Regions from separate parts of the Streptomyces sp. NPDC016851 genome, predicted to be linked through region 2. Evidence: riboswitches for the same ligand, from Rfam matches in the RefSeq annotation. Region 2 holds a riboswitch; the other holds the start of a gene.

Region 1 (9,652 bases), on a different contig from region 2:
TCGCCGCCGCCGACAGGGCCTCCGCCAGGCCGCCGAGCTCCACGTGCACCACCAGGACCGGCTTGGCCGGAGCGGCGGCCGCCGCCGAGCGCAGCGCCTGCGCGAGGGCCGCGTCCGCGACCGAGCCCTCCCCCACCGCCGGTATGGCGGTGACGACGACCGCGTCGCACTCGTCGTCGGCCAGCGCGCGCGACAGGGCCGCGTGGAAGTCCCCGGCGGAGGCGGCCGTGGTCAGGTCCTGCGGGGAGTGCGGGCGCAGGCCCTCGGCGAGGCACGCGTCGTACGTGAGCAGGCCGAGCGACTCGGAGTTGCCGAGGATCGCCACCCGGGGCCCGGCCGGCAGCGGCTGGCGGGCGAGGAGCAGCCCGGCGTCCACCAGCTCGGTGATGGTGTCGACCCGGATGACGCCGGCCTGCCGCAGCAACGCGGAGACCGTCGCGTGCGGCAGCCGGGTCGCCCGTACGGCGTGCCCCTGGGGCGCGGCCGCGTGCCGGGCGCCCTGGACCACGACCAGGGGCTTCGCCGCCGCCGTCCGGCGGGCGAGGCGGGTGAACTTGCGGGGGTTGCCGATGGACTCCAGGTACATGAGGACGACGTCGGTGTCCGGGTCCTCGTACCAGTACTGGAGGACGTCGTTGCCGGAGACGTCGGCCCGGTTGCCCGAGGAGACGAAGGTGGAGACGCCGGTCACGCCCGTGACGCCGCCGCCGCGCCGGTGCAACCGGGACAGCAGGGCGATGCCGATGGCGCCGGACTGGGCGAACAGGCCGATCCGGCCCGGGCGCGGCGTCTCGGGCGCGAGGGAGGCGTTGAGCCGCACCCGCGGCGAGGTGTTGATGATGCCGAAGGCGTTGGGCCCGATGATCCGCATGCCGTACGTGCGCGCCTGCCGCACGAGCTCGCGCTGGCGTTCGCGCCCCTCGGTGCCGCTCTCGGCGTATCCGGCGGAGACGACGACCAGCCCCTGCACGCCGTGTTCGCCGCACTCGGTGACGACCTCGGGCACGTGGTCGGCCGGCACGGCGACGACCGCGAGGTCGACCGGGCCGTCGATGTCCCGCACCGAGCGGTGGGCGGGGACCCCGTCGAGCTCCTTCTGTCCCTCGGGCAGTGCCTTGTTCACGGCGTAGAGGCGGCCGGTGTACCCGGCGTCGCGGATGTTGCCGAGGACGCTGCGGCCCACGCCGCCCGGGGTACGCCCCGCTCCGATGACGGCGACCGAGCCGGGCGCGAGCAGCCGCTGCACGGAGCGGGCCTCGGCGCGGTGCTCGCGCGCGTACTGCACGGCGAGGGAGCGGTCGGTGGGTTCGAGGTCGAACTCCAGACGGACGACGCCGTCCTCGAAGCTGCGCTTCTGGGTGTACCCGGCGTCCGTGAACACCTTGATCATCTTGTTGTTGGCGGGCAGCACCTCGGCGGCGAAGCGGCGGATGCCGCGCTCGCGGGCGACGGCGGCGATGTGCTCGAGGAGGGCGGAGGCGACGCCCCGGCCCTGATGGGCGTCCTGTACGAGGAAGGCGACCTCGGCTTCGTCGGCGGGTGCGGACGCGGGCGTTCCGTCCGCGCCGATCCGGTCGTAGCGTACGGTGGCGATGAACTCGCCGCCGACTGTGGCCGCGAGTCCCACCCGGTCCACAAAGTCGTGGTGCGTGAAGCGGTGGACGTCCTTGGCGGACAGGCGAGGGTACGGCGCGAAGAAGCGGTAGTACTTCGACTCGTCGGAGACCTGCTCGTAGAAGCTGACCAGGCGCTCGGCGTCATCAACGGTGATGGGCCGGATGCGCGCGGTGCCACCGTCGCGCAGCACCACGTCGGCTTCCCAGTGGGCGGGATACTCGTGCCGGTCCGGCGAGGTCTGCATGGGCCCCAGAGTACGTCTGGCGTCTGACAACGGCGCGAGGCAGTCTGTGGAGGGCGTCAGTCGGGTCGAGGCCGCGATCCGACGGCACCCCGGGCGGTACACCAGGACCGCTCCGGCGCAGCTTCACGTATGGGAAACTGGTCTAGACAACCCTGAAAACCGAAGGGCAGCAACACATGGCTGAGCGCCGCGTCAACGTCGGCTGGGCCGAGGGCCTCCACGCCCGCCCCGCCTCCATCTTCGTCCGAGCCGCCACGGCCGCAGGCGTCCCGGTGACGATCGCCAAGGCAGACGGCAACCCCGTCAACGCGGCCTCCATGCTGGCCGTCCTCGGCCTCGGTGCCCAGGGCGGCGAGGAGATCGTCCTCGCCTCCGACGCCGAGGGTGCGGACGCCGCCCTGGACCGGCTGGCGAAGCTGGTCTCCGAGGGTCTCGAGGAACTGCCCGAGACCGTCTGAGCATTCTTTCGCGCCTGATCCGGTACCCCCGGCCCGGCGCAACCAGAAGGGCTCGTCCGAATTCATCGGGCGAGCCCTTCGCCATTCCCGGCCACGGCCCGCCATTTCCGGTCACGGGCGGCCGCGTATTTCCCGTTCCCGGGCAACAGAAATAATCCCCCGCGAATTACCTTCTCTTTGTATACGGCTCTCGTGTTAATGCCGCAGGCTCGCCGTGTTTACGGGATGTTGCGAGTTCCTCACACGCTCGGCCCGCTCCCCGGCGGAGCCGAAACGCAGCCGGTGCGCGGCCGTCGCGCGCTCGGTGTGCAGCGCCGTGACCGCCCGCGCGCGCTCACTGTCCCCGCGCGCCACCGCGTCCACGATCGCGCCGTGCTCGGTCCAGGACTCCACGGGCCCGGCCGGCGCCTCGACGGTGTACATCCAGGCGATCTTGTGGCGGAGCTGGGTCAGCATCGAGGTCAGCGCGGGGCTGCCGGAGGCCTGTGCGAGCGTCTCGTGGAACCAGCCGCCCAGGGAGCGCAGGTCGTCGCTGTTGCCCCGGCGGGCGCGCTCCTGGCCGAGCCTGACCAGGCCGCGCAGGACCTTCAGATGGGCCTCGGTGCGGCGCTGGGCGGCGCGGGCCGCGCCGAGCGGCTCCAGCAGCAACCGCATCTCCAGCAGGTCGGCGGCCTCCTGCTCGGTGGGTTCGGCGACGCACGCGCCCGCGTGCCGCCGGGTGACCACGAAGCCCTCGGCCTCCAGGGTGCGCAGGGCCTCCCGGACGGGGACGCGCGAGACACCGTAGCGGCGGGCGAGGAGTTCCTCGGTCAGCCGGCCGCCGCGTTCGTAGACACCCGCGACGATGTCGTCCCGGATGGCCGTGCACACCGAGTGCGCCGGAATGCGCATGACCGACCTCCGTTTAATCCCCGTGAAACGTCGACGAGTGACACGTGTTCCGTGACTCTATTGCAATGAGCCGGAATTTCCGACGGCGGACCGGAATCCAGGGATATTTTTTGGACAGCCGGGCGTCACAAACGCCGAAAGCCCCGGCTCGGGGAGCCGGGGCCTCGGGAAGCGGAGTGGTACGCCGTCAGATGCTCACGCCGTGCGAGCGGAGGTAGGCGACCGGGTCGATGTCCGAGCCGTACTCGGGGCTCGTACGGGCCTCGAAGTGCAGGTGCGCACCGGTGACGTTGCCGGTCGCGCCGGACAGGCCGATCTGCTGGCCGGGGGTGACCTTCTGGCCCACCGAGACGCTGATGGACGACAGGTGGCCGTACTGGGTGTACGTGCCGTCGTTCATCTTGATCACGATCTGGTTGCCGTAGGAGCCGCCCCAGCCGGCCTCGACGACCTCGCCCATGCCGACCGCGTGGACGGAGGTGCCGCTGGCGGCGTGGAAGTCGACACCGGTGTGGCTGCCGGAGGACCACAGGCCGCTGCTGGCCTGGTAGGCGGTGGAGACGTACGAGCCGGAGATCGGGGGCACGAACGTGTTGAGGCGCTTGCGCTCGGCCTCGCGGGCGGCGCGCTCCTTGGCCTCGCGGGCCTTCTCGGCGGCCTCCTTGGCCTCCTTGGCCGCCTCGGCGGCCCGCTCGCGGGCGGCCTCCTCGGCCTTCTTCTTGGCGGCGGCCTCCTCGGCGGCCTGCTTCTGGGCGGCGGCCTGGGCGTCGATCTGCTGGGCCACGGTGTCGCCCATGGTGACGACGGGGGTGAGGCCGGTCTGCTCGACGGCGGGCTCTGCGGCGAAGGCCGGGGCGGCCACGGTGCCGATGACACCGGTGGTGGCGAGGGCCGCGACGCCCGCCGCGCGGGCGGTGCCGCGCTGCATCCGGCTGGGACGACGGTGCTTCCCGGTGGCGCGGGTGAACGCCATGGAGTGCCTGGTCCTTTCCTTCCTTCTCGCCTACCGGGTTAGCTGACGGGTTCGGAGCAGGAAGGTCTCCTACGGACCCCCTCGCGGCTCGCGCGGGCGTCCGATTCACCCCAGGGACTGCGGTGGGTCCCCGGCTCCCCTGGCTCGCGCCGTACGGGGACTCGGCGATGACTGTCCGGTGCCGCGGGTGCGGCGCACTGCCTGACGAACAGCCCGGACGAACCTAAGCGGGGCCACTTTCAATTCCCAAACGGATCCCGGTTTTTGTAGCGCATCCCACAGGGCAGACAGGCAACCTCCGCACCAATTCGGGCATAAAGGAGCCCTGGTGCCTTAGAAGACAACCAGGGCCCCTGCGCGCGTGTGCTCCTACTCGGCGGCGACGACCGAGACTTCGCCGATGCCCAGGGCCTCGACCGGGCCCTTGATCTGCGCCGCGTCACCGACGAGCACGGTCACCAGCCGGTCCACCGGGAAGGCGCTGACGGCCGCCGCGGTGGCCTCCACGGTGCCGGTCGCGGCGAGCTGCCGGTACAGCGTGGCCTGGAAGTCGTCGGGCAGGTGCTGCTCGACCTGGTCGGCCAGCGTGCTCGCGACGGCCGCCGCCGTCTCGTACTTCAGCGGCGCCACGCCGACCAGGTTCTGCACGGCGACGTCCCGCTCGGCGTCGGTCAGCCCCTCGGCGGCGAGCGTGCGCAGCACCGTCCAGAGGTCCTGGAGGGCGGGGCCGGTGTTGGGCGTGTCCACGGAGCCGCTGATGGCGAGCATCGCGGCACCGGTCCCGTCCGGGGCGGACCTGAGGACCTGGCCGAACGCCCGCACCCCGTAGGTGTAGCCCTTCTCCTCGCGCAGCACGCGGTCCAGGCGGGAGGTGAGGGTGCCGCCGAGGCAGTACGTGCCGAGCACCTGCGCGGGCCACACGCGGTCGTGCCGGTCCGGGCCGATCCGGCCGATCAGCAGCTGCGTCTGTACGGCGCCGGGGCGGTCCACGATGACGACCCTGCCCGTGTCGTCGGCCGTCACCGGCGGCACCGGGCGCGGCTCGGCCGCGGAGCCGGTCCAGGCGCCCAGCGTGTCGCCGAGCAGGGCGTCGAGGTCGATGCCGGTGAGGTCGCCGACGACCACGACCGTGGCCGTGGCGGGCCTGACGTGCCTCTCGTAGAAGGCGCGTACGGCCGCGGAGTCGATCGCTACGACCGTCTCCTCGGTGCCCTGGCGGGGCCGCGACATGCGCGAGTCCGACGGGAACAGCTCCTTGGAGAGCTCCTTGGCGGCACGGCGGGCGGGGTTGGCCAGCTCGTGCGGGATCTCGTCGAGGCGGTTGCGGACCAGCCGCTCGACCTCGCTGTCCGCGAACGCGGGGGCCCTCAGGGCGTCGGCGACCAGGCCGAGCCCCTTGGCGAGCCGGGAGGCCGGCACCTCCAGGCTGAGCCGGACGCCGGGGTGGTCGGCGTGCGCGTCGAGGGTGGCGCCGGCGCGCTCCAGCTCGGCGGCGAAGTCCTCGGCGGAGTGCTTGTCGGTGCCCTCGGAGAAGGCCCGGGCCATGATCGTGGCCACGCCGTCGAGGCCGGCCGGCTCGGCGTCCAGGGGCGCGTCCAGCAGTACCTCCACGGCGACGACCTGCTGGCCGGGGCGGTGGCAGCGCAGGACCGTCAGGCCGTTGCCGAGCGTGCCGCGCTCGGGGGCCGGGAAGGCCCACGGCTTGGCGTCGCCCGCCTGCGGCTGGGGGTGGAAGTCCATCGTGGCGAGCTCGGTCACTTGGCCGCCTCCTCGTTCTCGTTCAGGGCCGCGGCTGCGGTGTCGTCGGTGGTGTCGGCGTCCTCGGCGGTCTCCGCGTCGCCCGTCTCGCCGGCGACGGGCTCGTAGACGAGCACCGCGCGGTTGTCGGGCCGCAGGCGGGCCTTGGCGACCTCCTGGACCTCCTCGGCCGTCACCTCCAGCACGCGCTGCACGGCGGTCAGGGCGAGCTGCGGGTCGCCGAACAGGACGGCGTACCGGCACAGTTCGTCGGCGCGGCCGGCGACCGTGCCCAGCCGGTCCAGCCACTCGCGCTCCAGCTGGGCCTGGGCGCGCTCCATCTCCTCGGCCGTGGGGCCCTCCTCGGCGAACCGGGCGAGCTCCTCGTCGATGGCGGACTCGATGACCGGGACCTCCACGTCACCGGACGTCTTCACGTCCAGCCACCCCAGGGAGGGCGCCCCGGCGAGCCGCAGCAGGCCGAAGCCGGCCGCCACGGCCGTACGGTCGCGCCGTACGAGGCGGTTGTACAGGCGGGAGGACTCGCCGCCGCCGAGGACCGTGAGGGCTAGGTCGGCCGCGTCGCACGCGCGCGTGCCGTCCTGCGGCAGCCGGTAGGCGGCCATCAGGGCGCGCGCCGGGACCTCCTCCTCGACGACCTCGCGCAGCTGCTCGCCGATGGTCTCCGGCAGCGCGCCGTCGCGGGGCGCGGGCTTGCCGTCGTGGCCGGGGATGGAGCCGAAGTACTTCTCGATCCAGGCCAGGGTCTGCTCCGGGTCGATGTCGCCGACCACGGAGAGCACGGCGTTGTTCGGCGCGTAGTAGGTGCGGAAGAACGCGCGTGCGTCCTCCAGGGTGGCGGCGTCCAGGTCGGCCATCGAGCCGATCGGCGTGTGGTGGTAGGGGTGGCCCGCCGGGTAGGCGAGGGCGGTCAGCTTCTCGAAGGCGGTGCCGTAGGGGACGTTGTCGTAGCGCTGCCGGCGCTCGTTCTTGACGACGTCCCGCTGGTTTTCCATCGACTCGTCGTCGAGCGCGGCCAGCAGGGAGCCCATGCGGTCGGCCTCCAGCCAGAGGGCGAGCTCCAGCTGGTGGGCGGGCATGGTCTCGAAGTAGTTGGTCCGCTCGAAGCTGGTGGTGCCGTTCAGCGAGCCGCCCGCGCCCTGGACGAGCTCGAAGTGGCCGTTGCCCTTGACCTGGGCGGAACCCTGGAACATCAGGTGCTCGAAAAGGTGAGCCAGGCCGGTACGCCCCTTGACTTCGTGGCGCGAGCCGACGTCGTACCAGAGGCACACCGCCGCGACCGGGGTCAGGTGGTCCTCGGAGAGCACCACGCGCAGGCCGTTGGCCAGGCGGTGCTCGGTCGCTGTCAGGCCCCCGGAGCCTGCCTGGGCTGTGGCCGTGTGACCCATGGGCATGTACGTCCCTTCGATCGCGGCGCGGTCGCTCGAACCGCGGTTTTCCTGGCGAGTCCTGCCACTGTATGCAAGCGTGCGGGGCCCTGGTGAAGTTCCCGGGGGGCGTACGCGGAGAGCGTGAGAGGGAAGCGGCCGGGGCGGTGCGCGGTGGTGACGGCGGGCCGGTCCCGGGGCCGGGAGAAGACCGGCGGAAGACCCTGAAGCCGCCGGTCCGGCCGGGCGGCCCGCGGCAGCCCTCCGGCAGCGTCCGGTCCCCCGCCCGGGCCGGGCGGGCGGCACCCTCGGGCCGGGTACGAACCCCCTGCCGGGGAGGCCGTAGACCGGGTACGAACCCCTGCCGGGGAGGCCGTAGACCGGGTCCTGGTCCCGGTTGTCAGTGCGGCGGTCCACAATGGTCGGCGTCAGATCTCGTTCAACGCTTCAGCAAGGAGCCGGCAGCGATGGCCCGCCGCAGCACGAAGACCCCGCCGCCCGACGACTCGTACGAGGAGAGAATCCTCGACATCGACGTCGTCGACGAGATGCAGGGCTCCTTCCTCGAGTACGCGTACTCGGTCATCTACTCCCGCGCCCTGCCCGACGCGCGCGACGGTCTCAAGCCGGTGCACCGCCGCATCGTCTACCAGATGAACGAGATGGGTCTGCGCCCCGAGCGCGGGTACGTCAAGTGCGCCCGCGTCGTCGGCGAGGTGATGGGCAAGCTGCACCCGCACGGCGACGCGTCGATCTACGACGCCCTCGTGCGCATGGCGCAGCCCTTCTCGATGCGTGTCCCCCTGGTCGACGGCCACGGCAACTTCGGCTCGCTGGGCAACGACGACCCGCCGGCCGCCATGCGGTACACCGAGTGCCGGATGGCCGAGGCCACGAGCCTCATGACGGAGTCCATCGATGAGGACACCGTCGACTTCAACCCGAACTACGACGGCCAGGAGCGGGAACCGGTGGCGCTGCCCGCCGCCTTCCCGAACCTCCTGGTCAACGGCGCCTCGGGCATCGCGGTCGGTATGGCCACGAACATGCCGCCGCACAACCTGCGCGAGGTGATCGCCGCCGCCCGCCACCTGATCAGGTACCCGAACGCCGATCTCGACGCCCTGATGAAGCACGTCCCGGGCCCCGACCTGCCCACCGGCGGCCGTATCGTCGGCCTGTCCGGCATCCGGGACGCGTACGAGACGGGCCGCGGCTCGTTCAAGATGCGCGCCACGGTGTCCGTGGAGCCCGTGACGGCCCGCCGCAAGGGCCTCGTGGTCACCGAGCTGCCCTTCACGGTCGGCCCGGAGAAGGTGATCGCCAAGATCAAGGACCTGGTGGGCTCGAAGAAGCTCCAGGGCATCGCCGACGTCAAGGACCTCACCGACCGCGAGCACGGGCTGCGCCTGGTCATCGAGATCAAGAACGGCTTCGTGCCGGAGGCGGTCCTGGAGCAGCTGTACAAGCTGACGCCGATGGAGGAGTCCTTCGGCATCAACAACGTCGCCCTGGTCGACGGCCAGCCGCTCACGCTGGGTCTGAAGGAGCTGCTGGAGGTCTATCTCGACCACCGCTTCACGGTCGTGCGGCGGCGTTCGGAGTTCCGCCGCACGAAGAAGCGGGACCGGCTGCACCTGGTCGAAGGCCTGCTGACGGCCCTGCTGGACATCGACGAGGTCATCCGCCTCATCCGCTCCAGCGAGAACTCCGCGCAGGCGAAGCAGCGCCTGATGGAGCAGTTCTCGTTGAGCGAGGTGCAGACGCAGTACATCCTCGACACGCCGCTGCGCCGCCTGACCAAGTACGACCGCATCGAGCTGGAGACCGAGAAGGAACGGCTCAACGCGGAGATCGAGGAACTGACCCGGATCCTCGACTCGGACACGGAGCTGCGCAAGCTCGTCTCCACCGAACTGGCCACGGTCGCCAAGAAGTTCGGCACCGACCGGCGGACGGTCCTGCTGGAGTCGGGTGGCGCCACGGTCGCCACGGTGCCGCTCCAGGTGGCCGACGACCCGTGCCGGGTGCTGCTGTCCTCGACCGGTCTGCTGGCCCGCACGGCGAACGGCGAACCGTTCCCGGAGTACTCCGGCGCCAAGCGGGTGAAGCACGACGTGATCGTCTCGGCGGTGCCCGCCACCGCCCGCGGCGAGGTGGGCGCGGTCACCTCGGCGGGCAGGCTGCTGCGGCTGAACGTGATCGACCTGCCCCAGCTCCCGGAGTCGATGCCGACGCCCAACCTCGCGGGAGGCGCCCCGCTGGCGGAGTTCGTCTCCCTGGAGGACGACGAGACGGTGGTCTGCCTGACGACGTTCGACGAGTCGTCGCCCGGCCTGGCGCT
Region 2 (9,652 bases):
AGCTCGTCCACCTTGGCCTTGACCTGGCCGGGGGTGAGCTCGGGTTCGGCGTGTCCGGTGCCGTCGAAGCCCGTCGCGGTCGCCGCGCCCGCGAGGGCGATCGTGGCGGCCGTACGGGCCGTGTTGCCGCTCGCGGAGCGCCGGCGGGGCTTGCGGTGCGCTGCCACCTGGGGGCCACGTCCTTTCCTGCGACCGCCGACGGGTGCGTACGGCCGCCGGGGGAGCGGACGGGCGGCGCGCGTCCGGCGGCGGCCCGCACAGGGGAAGCGGACCGCCGCCGGACCTTTCGGCGGTGGTGTCCGACTGCCGCCCCTGGCCCGGGCGGCGGTGGGGAGCCGGGCACCTGGTGGAGGACGCTAAACCTCGCCGCGGCGGCCCGGTGGCGGGTGCGCGGAAGTGTCCCGAGAGGACCGGCGGTGACCGTATGCGACCGTGATCTCGTCTCGCCGCCGTCGACTTAACTCAGCGTGATGACCGATGCGCCGAATCACGGGCGCGGGGCGGCGGACGGGTGCTATGGGGCGCATATATGCATCCGACGGGCCGGTGCGGGCGGCTGTGGAGCCCCTGATTAGGCTCCGGCCTCATGGACGTACTCATCCACCTCTTCGTCGGCCTCCACATCATCGGCATCGCGGCCCTCCTGGGCGGTTTCCTCACCCAGATGAAGGCGATGGGCGAGGGCACCGCCCGCTACACCCCCGCGATGCTGCACGGCGCGCTGACGATGCTGGTCACCGGTGTGATCCTGGTCGGCCTCAACCAGGCCGACGACCAGTCCGTGAACAACATCAAGATCGGCGTCAAGCTGGCCCTTCTGATCGTGATCCTCGGCCTGGTCTACGTGAAGCGGGACGACGAGAAGGTGGACAAGGGCCTGTTCGGCCTGGTCGGAGCGCTGACCGCGGCGAACGTCTTCATCGCCGTGCTCTGGACCTGACCCGCCCGGGCGCGGCATAGGCCCGGGCGGAGGCGAGCGCCCAGACGGTGGCCCCGAGCCACGCGGCCACCGCGATCCACAGCAGCACCTCCCCGAGGCCGTCGAGCCAGGAGACGTCGAGGGCGGCGGCGACGGCCAGGGTCGCCGCCGCCGTCTTGGCCCAGGTGAACACCGTCGCCCAGCGGCGGATGTCGGTGCGGGGGCGGGGGCGCAGGAACTCGGCGGCGAGCAGGACGGCGCAGCAGGCCAGTGTGAGCACGAGCAGTACGACGGTCACATCGCGCAGGACGCCGCGGTCGTCGACGTTCCACAAATACAGGCGCGCGCTGTCGGAGCTGATCAGACGCGCCCCGGCCAGCGCCGACAGGGCGAGCGCCCCGCCCGCGAGCCAGTGGTCGCCGCGCCCCTCGGCCACCTGCCGCACATCGAAACGGGCCAGGGCGAGGACGTACAGCACGAGCCCCAGCCAGAACAGCACCAGCGCCGCGTGCGCGAGCCAGGCCGCCGACTCGGCCGCGGCGAGCGTGGCACCGAGCACGGCGAGCCCCTGCGTGGCCATGCAGCGCGCGAACACCGTCCCGGGTCTGCGCCGCTCGCCGTCCTGCACCGGGAGGGCCAGTGGCACGGGCCAGAGCAGCACGGCCAGCACCAGCAGGGTCGCGGCCAGGGACTGCGAGCCGGCCACCGAGATGCCGGTGCCCAGGACGGCCGTCGCCGCCACGGTGGTGAGGGCGGCCGTCGCCACGGTGTCCACCAGGCCGGGCACCCCCGCGTACGCCCGCCATCTCGTGCCCGCCAGCAGCAGCCGCAGCGTGAAGTCCGCGGCGAGCAGCAGCCACGCCGCGCAGGCCAGACCGAGGGCGATACGGGAGAGGCCGCCGTACCCCGCCAGATCCAGACCGACCGACAGGGTGCCGGTCGCCAGCACGGCGGCGCTGGCGGACGGCGCGCGCTGCGCCCACCAGGCGGTGGAGGGGGAGGGGCCGGACATGGGCCCGATGCTAGGAGGCGCCGCGCGCGTTAAGAGCGGGGCACGCGCGCGGGCGCCTCAAAAACGCGAGAGCGCCCCCACACGCGCGTGCCCTCCATGACGTACGGGCGTCAGGCCGGCCGCACCACGCTGTGGATCGCCGACTCGCCGTCGTAGTAGATCGACTCCTCGCGCACATAGGTGCCGGGCTTCGGGGCGTGGATCATCATGCCGTTGCCGATGTAGATGCCGACGTGGGTGACGTCGTCGTAGAAGAAGACCAGGTCACCGGGCCGGGCGTCGGCCAGCGGGACCGTGGTGCCGGCGTTGACCTGGTCGTAGGTCGTGCGCGGCAGGGTGACGCCCGCGGCCTTCCAGGCGGCCTGGGTGAGCCCGGAGCAGTCGTAGGAGCCGGGCCCGACGGCGCCCCAGACGTACGGCTTGCCGATCTGGGCGCGGGCGAAGGCGAGCGCCTTCTCGGCCTTGGTGGCGTACGAGGAGTCGGCCGGGGCCGTCGAGGTGGACGAGCCGGAGCCCGTGGACGAGTCCGTGGACGAGGAGCCGCTGTCCTGCTGCTGGGCGGCCTGCTCCTGCGCCTGCTGCTGCGCGGCCTGCTGCCGGGCCAGCTCGGCGGCCTTGCGGGCGGCCTCCTGCTGCTTCTCCCGCTCGATCGCCGCGAGCCGTGCCTTCTCCTCGGCGGTCAGCTTCGACAGCAGATCGCGCGCGTCGGCGAGCTTCCGCTGGACGGTGGCCTTGGCCGTCTTCAGGTCGCCCTGGGTCTCGGTGAGCGTCTCGAGGCTCTCGGTGGCCTCCTGGCGCTTCTTCATCGTCTCGGACTGCTGGGTGACGTAGTCGTCGACCGCGACCTTCTGACGGCCGGTCATCCGGTCCATCAGCTGGGTCTGGTCGAAGTAGTCCTGCGGGGTGTCCGCGAGCAGGAACGTCGCCGTGTCCGGGGCGGAGGCGCCGGTGCGGTACTGGGCGGCGGCGAAGGAACCGAGTTCCTCCCGTGCCTCGTTGAGCTTCTGGGCGCGCTTGGCGACGTCGTCGAGGAGGGTGTCGACGCGCTTGCGCTGCTTGGTGGTCTTCTCCTTGGCCGAGTTGTACTTTTCGGTCGCCGACTCGGCCTGGCGGTACAGGTCGTCGACCTTCTTCTCGACTTCCTCGAGACTCGGCTTGTCGTCGGCCTCGGGGGCGGCGTTGGCCGACTGGGACAGCAGGGCGACGGACGTGAGGGCCGCCGTTGCCAGGGCGGGGGTCCGTATGCCTGCGACGCGCGTACCAGCGGGACGCGACTTGCGGTGCGACGCCAAGGGAGGCGACTCCTTCCGTGCTCCGCCTACCGGGTTAGCTGTCGGGTTCGGGCGGGTACATCGGAAGGGTTGCCCTACGGCCGTCTCCGCGAAGGGAGTCCGGCCGATTCACCCCAGAGTTCTCGGTTGGGTCCCCGGCTCCGGCTGCCGCTGCGGCACACCGGACTCGGCGGAGGCCGCGCGGCCCGGCGAGGTTCGCCGGTGGGGGTCGTGCGGCCTGCCCGCACGGTAGCCAACTCGTGTGGCCCTTGTGAAGGTTGATGGGCGATATGCCCGATACATTTTCGTGACCTTAGCCGAGGGCGTCGCCGAGAGTCATCGGCGGCGGAGGTTTGGTCATGAGTTCGTCATAATTGTGACGGCGTAGCGGGCTGTGATCGTGCGGGGATGCACGGTGACGAGGGGATCCTTTCGGCGATGTTCTCAGGGCGGCGGCGGGCTGTCAGTGGTGCGCCCTAGACTCGGAGAGCGATGAGCAGCCTCTTTGACGACAGCTTCCTGGCGGACCTCCAGGCCCAGCGGGGCCCCGCGGACGAGCCCCCGCCGCCACCCGAGGACGATCACGTACCGGAGCCGGTTCCGGACGATCTGTTCGGCGGGAAGTTCGACGTGCCCCCGGACCGGGACGCCTACTACCGCGACGGCGCGCCGCGCCCGCCGGTGGACACCGCCGCCCTCCTCGAGGGGCTGAACGACAACCAGCGCGCCGCCGTCGTCCACTCCGGCTCCCCGCTGCTCATCGTGGCCGGCGCCGGCTCCGGCAAGACCCGTGTGCTCACGCACCGCATCGCCCACCTGCTCGCCGAGCGGGGCGTGCACCCGGGCCAGATCCTCGCGATCACCTTCACCAACAAGGCCGCCGGCGAGATGAAGGAGCGCGTCGAGCAGCTCGTCGGACCGCGGGCGAACGCGATGTGGGTGATGACCTTCCACAGCGCGTGCGTGCGCATCCTGCGCCGCGAGAGCAAGAAACTCGGCTTCACGTCGTCGTTCTCGATCTACGACGCCGCCGACTCCAAGCGCCTGATGGCCCTGGTCTGCCGCGACCTGGACCTCGACCCCAAGCGCTTCCCGCCGAAGTCCTTCAGCGCCAAGATCAGCAACCTGAAGAACGAGCTGATCGACGAGGAGGACTTCGCCGCCCAGGCCACGGACGGCTTCGAGAAGACCCTCGCCCAGGCCTACGCGATGTACCAGTCGCGGCTGCGCGAGGCGAACGCCCTCGACTTCGACGACCTGATCATGACGACGGTCAACCTGCTGCGCGCCTTCCCGGACGTCGCCGAGCACTACCGCCGCCGCTTCCGCCACGTGCTGGTGGACGAGTACCAGGACACCAACCACGCCCAGTACGCCCTCGTCCGGGAACTCGTCGGCACCTCCGAGCACCCCGTCGACGTCCCGCCCGGCCCGGACGACGTACCGCCCGCCGAGCTGTGCGTCGTGGGTGACGCCGACCAGTCGATCTACGCCTTCCGCGGCGCGACGATCCGCAACATCCTCCAGTTCGAGGAGGACTACCCGGACGCGACGACGATCCTGCTGGAGCAGAACTACCGCTCCACCCAGACGATCCTCAGCGCGGCCAACGCGGTCATCGAGCGCAACGAGTCCCGCCGCCCCAAGAACCTGTGGACCAACGCGGGCGCGGGCGCCACGATCACCGGCTACGTCGCCGACACCGAGCACGACGAGGCGCAGTTCGTCGCCGACGAGATAGACCGCCTCACGGACGCGGGTGAGGCGAAAGCCGGCGACGTCGCCGTCTTCTACCGCACCAACGCCCAGTCCCGCGTCTTCGAAGAGATCTTCATCCGCGTCGGCCTGCCCTACAAGGTCGTCGGCGGCGTCCGCTTCTACGAGCGCAAGGAGGTCCGGGACGTCCTGGCCTACCTGCGCGTGCTGGCCAACCCGGAGGACTCGGTGCCGCTGCGCCGGATCCTCAACGTCCCCAAGCGGGGCATCGGTGACCGTGCCGAGGCGATGATCGACGCCCTGTCCCAGCGCGAGAAGATCAGCTTCCCGCAGGCGCTGAAGCGCGTCGACGAGGCGTACGGCATGGCCGCGCGCTCCACCAACGCCGTCAAGCGGTTCAACACGCTGATGGAGGACCTCCGTACGATCGTCGAGTCCGGCGCCGGACCGGCCACGGTGCTGGAGGCCGTCCTGGAACGCACCGGGTACCTCGCCGAGTTGCAGGCCTCCACCGACCCGCAGGACGAGACCCGGATCGAGAACCTCCAGGAACTCGCCGCCGTCGCCATGGAGTTCGAGCAGGAACGCGGCGAGGAGGAGCGGGGCACGCTGTCGGACTTCCTCGAACAGGTCGCCCTGGTCGCCGATTCCGACCAGATCCCCGACGAGGAGGACGGCGACGGCGTCATCACGCTGATGACCCTGCACACCGCCAAGGGCCTGGAGTTCCCGGTCGTCTTCCTGACCGGCATGGAGGACGGCGTCTTCCCGCACATGCGCGCCCTCGGCCAGGCCAAGGAGCTGGAGGAGGAGCGGCGCCTGGCGTACGTCGGCATCACACGCGCGCGGGAGCGGCTGTATCTGACGCGGTCCACCCTGCGCAGCGCCTGGGGCCAGCCCTCGTACAACCCGCCCTCCCGCTTCCTGGAGGAGATCCCGCCGGCCTACGTGGAGTGGAAGCGGACGGGAGCCACCGCGCCCGCGTCCTCCGGCCCCGTCTCCGGGGTGGCGGCCTCGCTGTCGTCGTCCCGTTCGCGTTCGTCGGCGTCGGGCGCGTCCGGTTTCGCCACGCGCCGGACCTCCGAGAAGCCGGTCGTGTCCCTGGCGGTCGGGGACCGGGTCACGCACGACCAGTTCGGCCTCGGGACCGTCGTGGCGGTGAAGGGCACGGGCGGGAACGCCGAGGCGACCATCGACTTCGGGGACACCAAGCCGAAGCGGCTGCTGCTGCGGTACGCGCCGGTGGAGAAGCTGTAGACCGGAGAGATCGGCCCCTGCCGGGCGACCGGCGGGGCTGCCGGGACGTTACGCCGGGTCGATGCCGTGGCTGCGCAGCCACGGGAGCGGGTCGATCGCCGAGCCGCCGGCCGGACGCACTTCGAAGTGTAGGTGAGGGCCGGTCGAGTTGCCGGAGTTGCCGGAGCGCGCGATCGGATCGCCGGCCTTCACGGTCGTACCGGAGGGGACCGTGTAGGTGGAGAGGTGGCAGTACCACGTCTCCGTGCCGTCCTTCGCGGTCACGATCATCATGTTGCCGTACGCGCTGTTCCACTGCGTGCGCACGGTGCCGTCGGTCGCGGCCATCACGGTCGTGCCGTACGAGACGGGGAAGTCGATACCGGTGTGCAGGGACATCCAGTTGATGCCGGACTGGCCGTAGTAGGCGCTGAGTCCGTGCCGGGCGACCGGCAGGGCGAACTTGGGGCGCAGCCGCTCCTTGCGGGCCGCCTCCTCCGCCGCGCGCTTGCGCTCGGCCGCCTGCTGGGCCTTGAGGTCGATGCGCTCCTGCGTACGGCTGGCCCGGTCGGCGAAGTCGTCCGCGCCGGCGGCGAGGCTCTGGAGCTGCGTGTCCAGCTTGTTGTTGGCGGTGGCCGGTTTCACCGGCTGCACGTCCGCCGCGGTCGTCTGCGCCTCCGCGGCGCCGTCGTCGGAGAAGGTGCCGACGGAGGCGGCGGCGATCCCCGCGACGCCCATCACGCACGCCGAGGGCACCGCGATGGTCAGCAGCGCCGAGCGCTTGGGCGGCGTACGGCGGCGGGAACGGGCCCCGGCGCGCGCGGCCGCCCGTGAGCCGGCACGCGGGCCGAGCTCTTCCTGACCGTCCAGCAGCGGGGCGACGGTGGGCAGTTCGCCTGTGGTGGCCGGCTCGCCGTCGTCCGTGGCGGGATCGTGGTAGGCGGCCCCGTCGGCTTCGTCGAAGGCGACCTGCTCGAACGTCGCCGTCTCGTGCTGCTCGAAGGTTTCGCCGTGCTCCTCGTACGCGTCGGGGGCCGGGGCGCCGGCGCCGTCGGTGTTCCACTGCGTGGCGTCGTAGGCACCGGTGTCGAAGGCCTGGGTGCCCCATTCCCACTGCTGGGTCCGGTCGGCCGGATTGCCGGACTGGTCGGGCTGGAGCCAGGCGCCGGTGTCCCACTGCCCGGTGCTGTCCGGGGAGGTGGCCTGCGGCGGGATGACGGAGAGCGGCTGCTGCTCGGCCGTCCAGGACGTCGTGTCGTAGACGCCGGTGTCGTAGGCGGCGTGGTGCTGGGCCGCGTACGCGTCGTAGTGCGGGTTGTCGTGCGTGCCGGTGGGCCAGTGGCCGGTGTCATAGGCGCCCGTGTCGTGGCCGCTGCCCGGCATGTCGCCGAAGAGGGGGTCGGTGGCGAACGTCGCGGTGGTGTGGCCGGTGGCGGCGAAACCGGTGCCGTCCGTACCGGTGGTGTCAAATCCGGTGGCGGCGTAGTCGCCGTACGTGGTGAAGTCGCCGTACTGGGCTTCCTGGGTGCCGTACGACGCGTAGTGCGCCGAGTCGGCGTCGGAAGCCGGAGCCGGGGTCATGGTCCCCGACGGGTGACGGTCGTTCACCAACTTCTCTTTCGCCTCGACAACAGGGGCTGCCAGAGCAGTGCGGCGACTGTACCCGGCGGTACGCGGGCACGACAATCTTCGGCAGGTTTCGCGCGCGCAGGAAACGGGCATTCGGCCGTGTTTTGGCGGACGACGGGCACGGGTTTGGCCCTGTGTTCGAAGTTTGTTCGAGGCTGATCGGTGCTTCGACGCTGAGTGCCCGCTGTATGACGAGTCTCAGGCCACGGTCAGACCGCCGGTCCGGCCGACGGACGGTTCACCCTCGTGGGCCGTGTCGAGAACCTGCCGTATTCCGTTGGCGACAGCGGGGTGCACGGGCAGGGCGAGATGACCGATGCCGGTCACCCGCACGTTCTGCACCGTCAGGTCGGGATGGTCGATGCAGGCCGTCTCCAGCGGGTCCATCACATGGTCCAGGTCGCTCCAGAAGCTGACGAAGTGCGTACGGCAGCCCGGGGCCGGCCGAGTGAGCTCCTCGAGCACCGGTGAGCCGGGGCGCATCTGGCGCACGATGGGGTGCGCGTCGGCCAGGGGCACCACCCGGGTGCCCGAGTGCGGCGTGCCGAGTGTCACGAGAGTGCGCACGCGCGTGTCGCCGCCGAGCCGCTGCACGTAGTAACGCGCTATCAGGCCGCCGAGGCTGTGCCCCACGACGTCGACCTGCTGGGCTCCGGTGCGCTCGCAGACCTCTTCTATATGGCGGCCGAGCAACTCGGCCGCAGCGCGTATGTCGCAGGTGAGTGGCGAGTAGTTGAGGGACTCGATCTGCTGCCTGCCGTGCTGGGCGAGGCTGCGGCGCAGCAGGACGAAGACCGAGCGGTTGTCGATGAAGCCGTGCAGCAGGACGACCGGGGGCTTGGCCTCCGTGGGCAGTTGGGCGGCTCCGGCCGTGGGCAGGGCCGGGGTGGGGGTCCGTCGCTCCTGCGTGATGCCGGAGGGATAGAGGAGGAGATGCCCGGCCAGAATCGCGATCTCCAGGGCCGTGGCCTTCAGGAGTGCCAGCGAGAGTCCCGCCAGACGGCTCGGCAGCAGACGCTGGCAGAACGGAAGAAAGGGCAGAGCAGCCCTGGTGACCTTCATGGCCGACCTCCTGTCGGCACGCGGGAGGCCTGCCGCCCCCCGTATGCCCTCGTGGAAAGCAGCGGCGAAGACGGCTGATGACTGCGTGAGCGGCGTGAGTCGCGGGGAAGGAGCGCGGCTTGTGGCGCATGTGACGCCAGTGATGCGACGAGGTCCCCTGCCGGTGTGGCGAAGAGGCTCCCCGCTGTTGCGCCGTGTCTGCCCTGCGTGCTGTGCGTGCCCTGCGTGTCCCGCGTGCCTTCACCGAAGTGCCGTACCGCCGCTGTGCGTGGTGGGTGGGGCGGCGGTACGGCGACCTCGTCGCGGCTCCCCTTGCGCTTGTCCCATCGTGTGATTTCCCCCTCGGTCCGCACCGCGAAACTGCCGGTCGCGGGATCCTGGAGATAACGTTCGTTCACTTGCCGGGACGAATCGGGGCAGGGTGTCCGTGCGGTGCGGCGTGTACGACGAGCGCGATATGTGCGGTACTTGTCGATACGGATGGATGTAGTCGCTTCATGGAGGCAGTGATGGGTGTGGCAGCCGGTCCGATCCGCGTGGTGGTGGCCAAGCCGGGACTCGACGGCCACGATCGCGGGGCCAAGGTCATCGCGCGGGCGCTGCGCGACGCCGGTATGGAGGTCATCTACACCGGGCTCCACCAGACTCCCGAGCAGATCGTCGACACGGCCCTCCAGGAGGACGCCGACGCGATCGGGCTGTCCATCCTCTCCGGCGCGCACAACACGCTCTTCGCCGCGGTGATCGACCTGCTCAAGGAGCGGGACGCGGAGGACATCCTGGTCTTCGGCGGCGGGATCATCCCCG

Evidence for each region. A riboswitch is a leader RNA that binds a small molecule or an ion and turns the genes downstream of it on or off. The one in region 2 is predicted to bind cyclic di-AMP.
Region 1: another riboswitch for cyclic di-AMP. It lies ahead of ACZ3I3_RS14080 (M23 family metallopeptidase); the one in region 2 lies ahead of ACZ3I3_RS05795 (C40 family peptidase).

The regions. Positions count from the first base shown of each region.
Region 1 is NZ_JBVHEP010000007.1:216,689-226,340, forward strand. It holds gene ACZ3I3_RS14065 (bifunctional acetate--CoA ligase family protein/GNAT family N-acetyltransferase) at 1-1,861, opposite strand, end outside; gene ACZ3I3_RS14070 (HPr family phosphocarrier protein) at 2,038-2,319, shown strand; gene ACZ3I3_RS14075 (GntR family transcriptional regulator) at 2,515-3,210, opposite strand; gene ACZ3I3_RS14080 (M23 family metallopeptidase) at 3,398-4,183, opposite strand; cyclic di-AMP (ydaO/yuaA leader) riboswitch at 4,197-4,360, opposite strand; gene ACZ3I3_RS14085 (M16 family metallopeptidase) at 4,553-5,941, opposite strand; gene ACZ3I3_RS14090 (M16 family metallopeptidase) at 5,938-7,335, opposite strand; gene ACZ3I3_RS14095 (DNA gyrase/topoisomerase IV subunit A) at 7,776-9,652, shown strand, end outside.
Region 2 is NZ_JBVHEP010000003.1:109,359-119,010, reverse strand. It holds gene ACZ3I3_RS05810 (C40 family peptidase) at 1-167, opposite strand, end outside; gene ACZ3I3_RS05805 (hypothetical protein) at 587-940, shown strand; gene ACZ3I3_RS05800 (SLAC1 family transporter) at 918-1,931, opposite strand; gene ACZ3I3_RS05795 (C40 family peptidase) at 2,042-3,223, opposite strand; cyclic di-AMP (ydaO/yuaA leader) riboswitch at 3,232-3,405, opposite strand; gene pcrA (DNA helicase PcrA) at 3,695-6,175, shown strand; gene ACZ3I3_RS05785 (M23 family metallopeptidase) at 6,224-7,876, opposite strand; gene ACZ3I3_RS05780 (lipase family alpha/beta hydrolase) at 7,982-8,845, opposite strand; gene ACZ3I3_RS05775 (cobalamin B12-binding domain-containing protein) at 9,355-9,652, shown strand, end outside.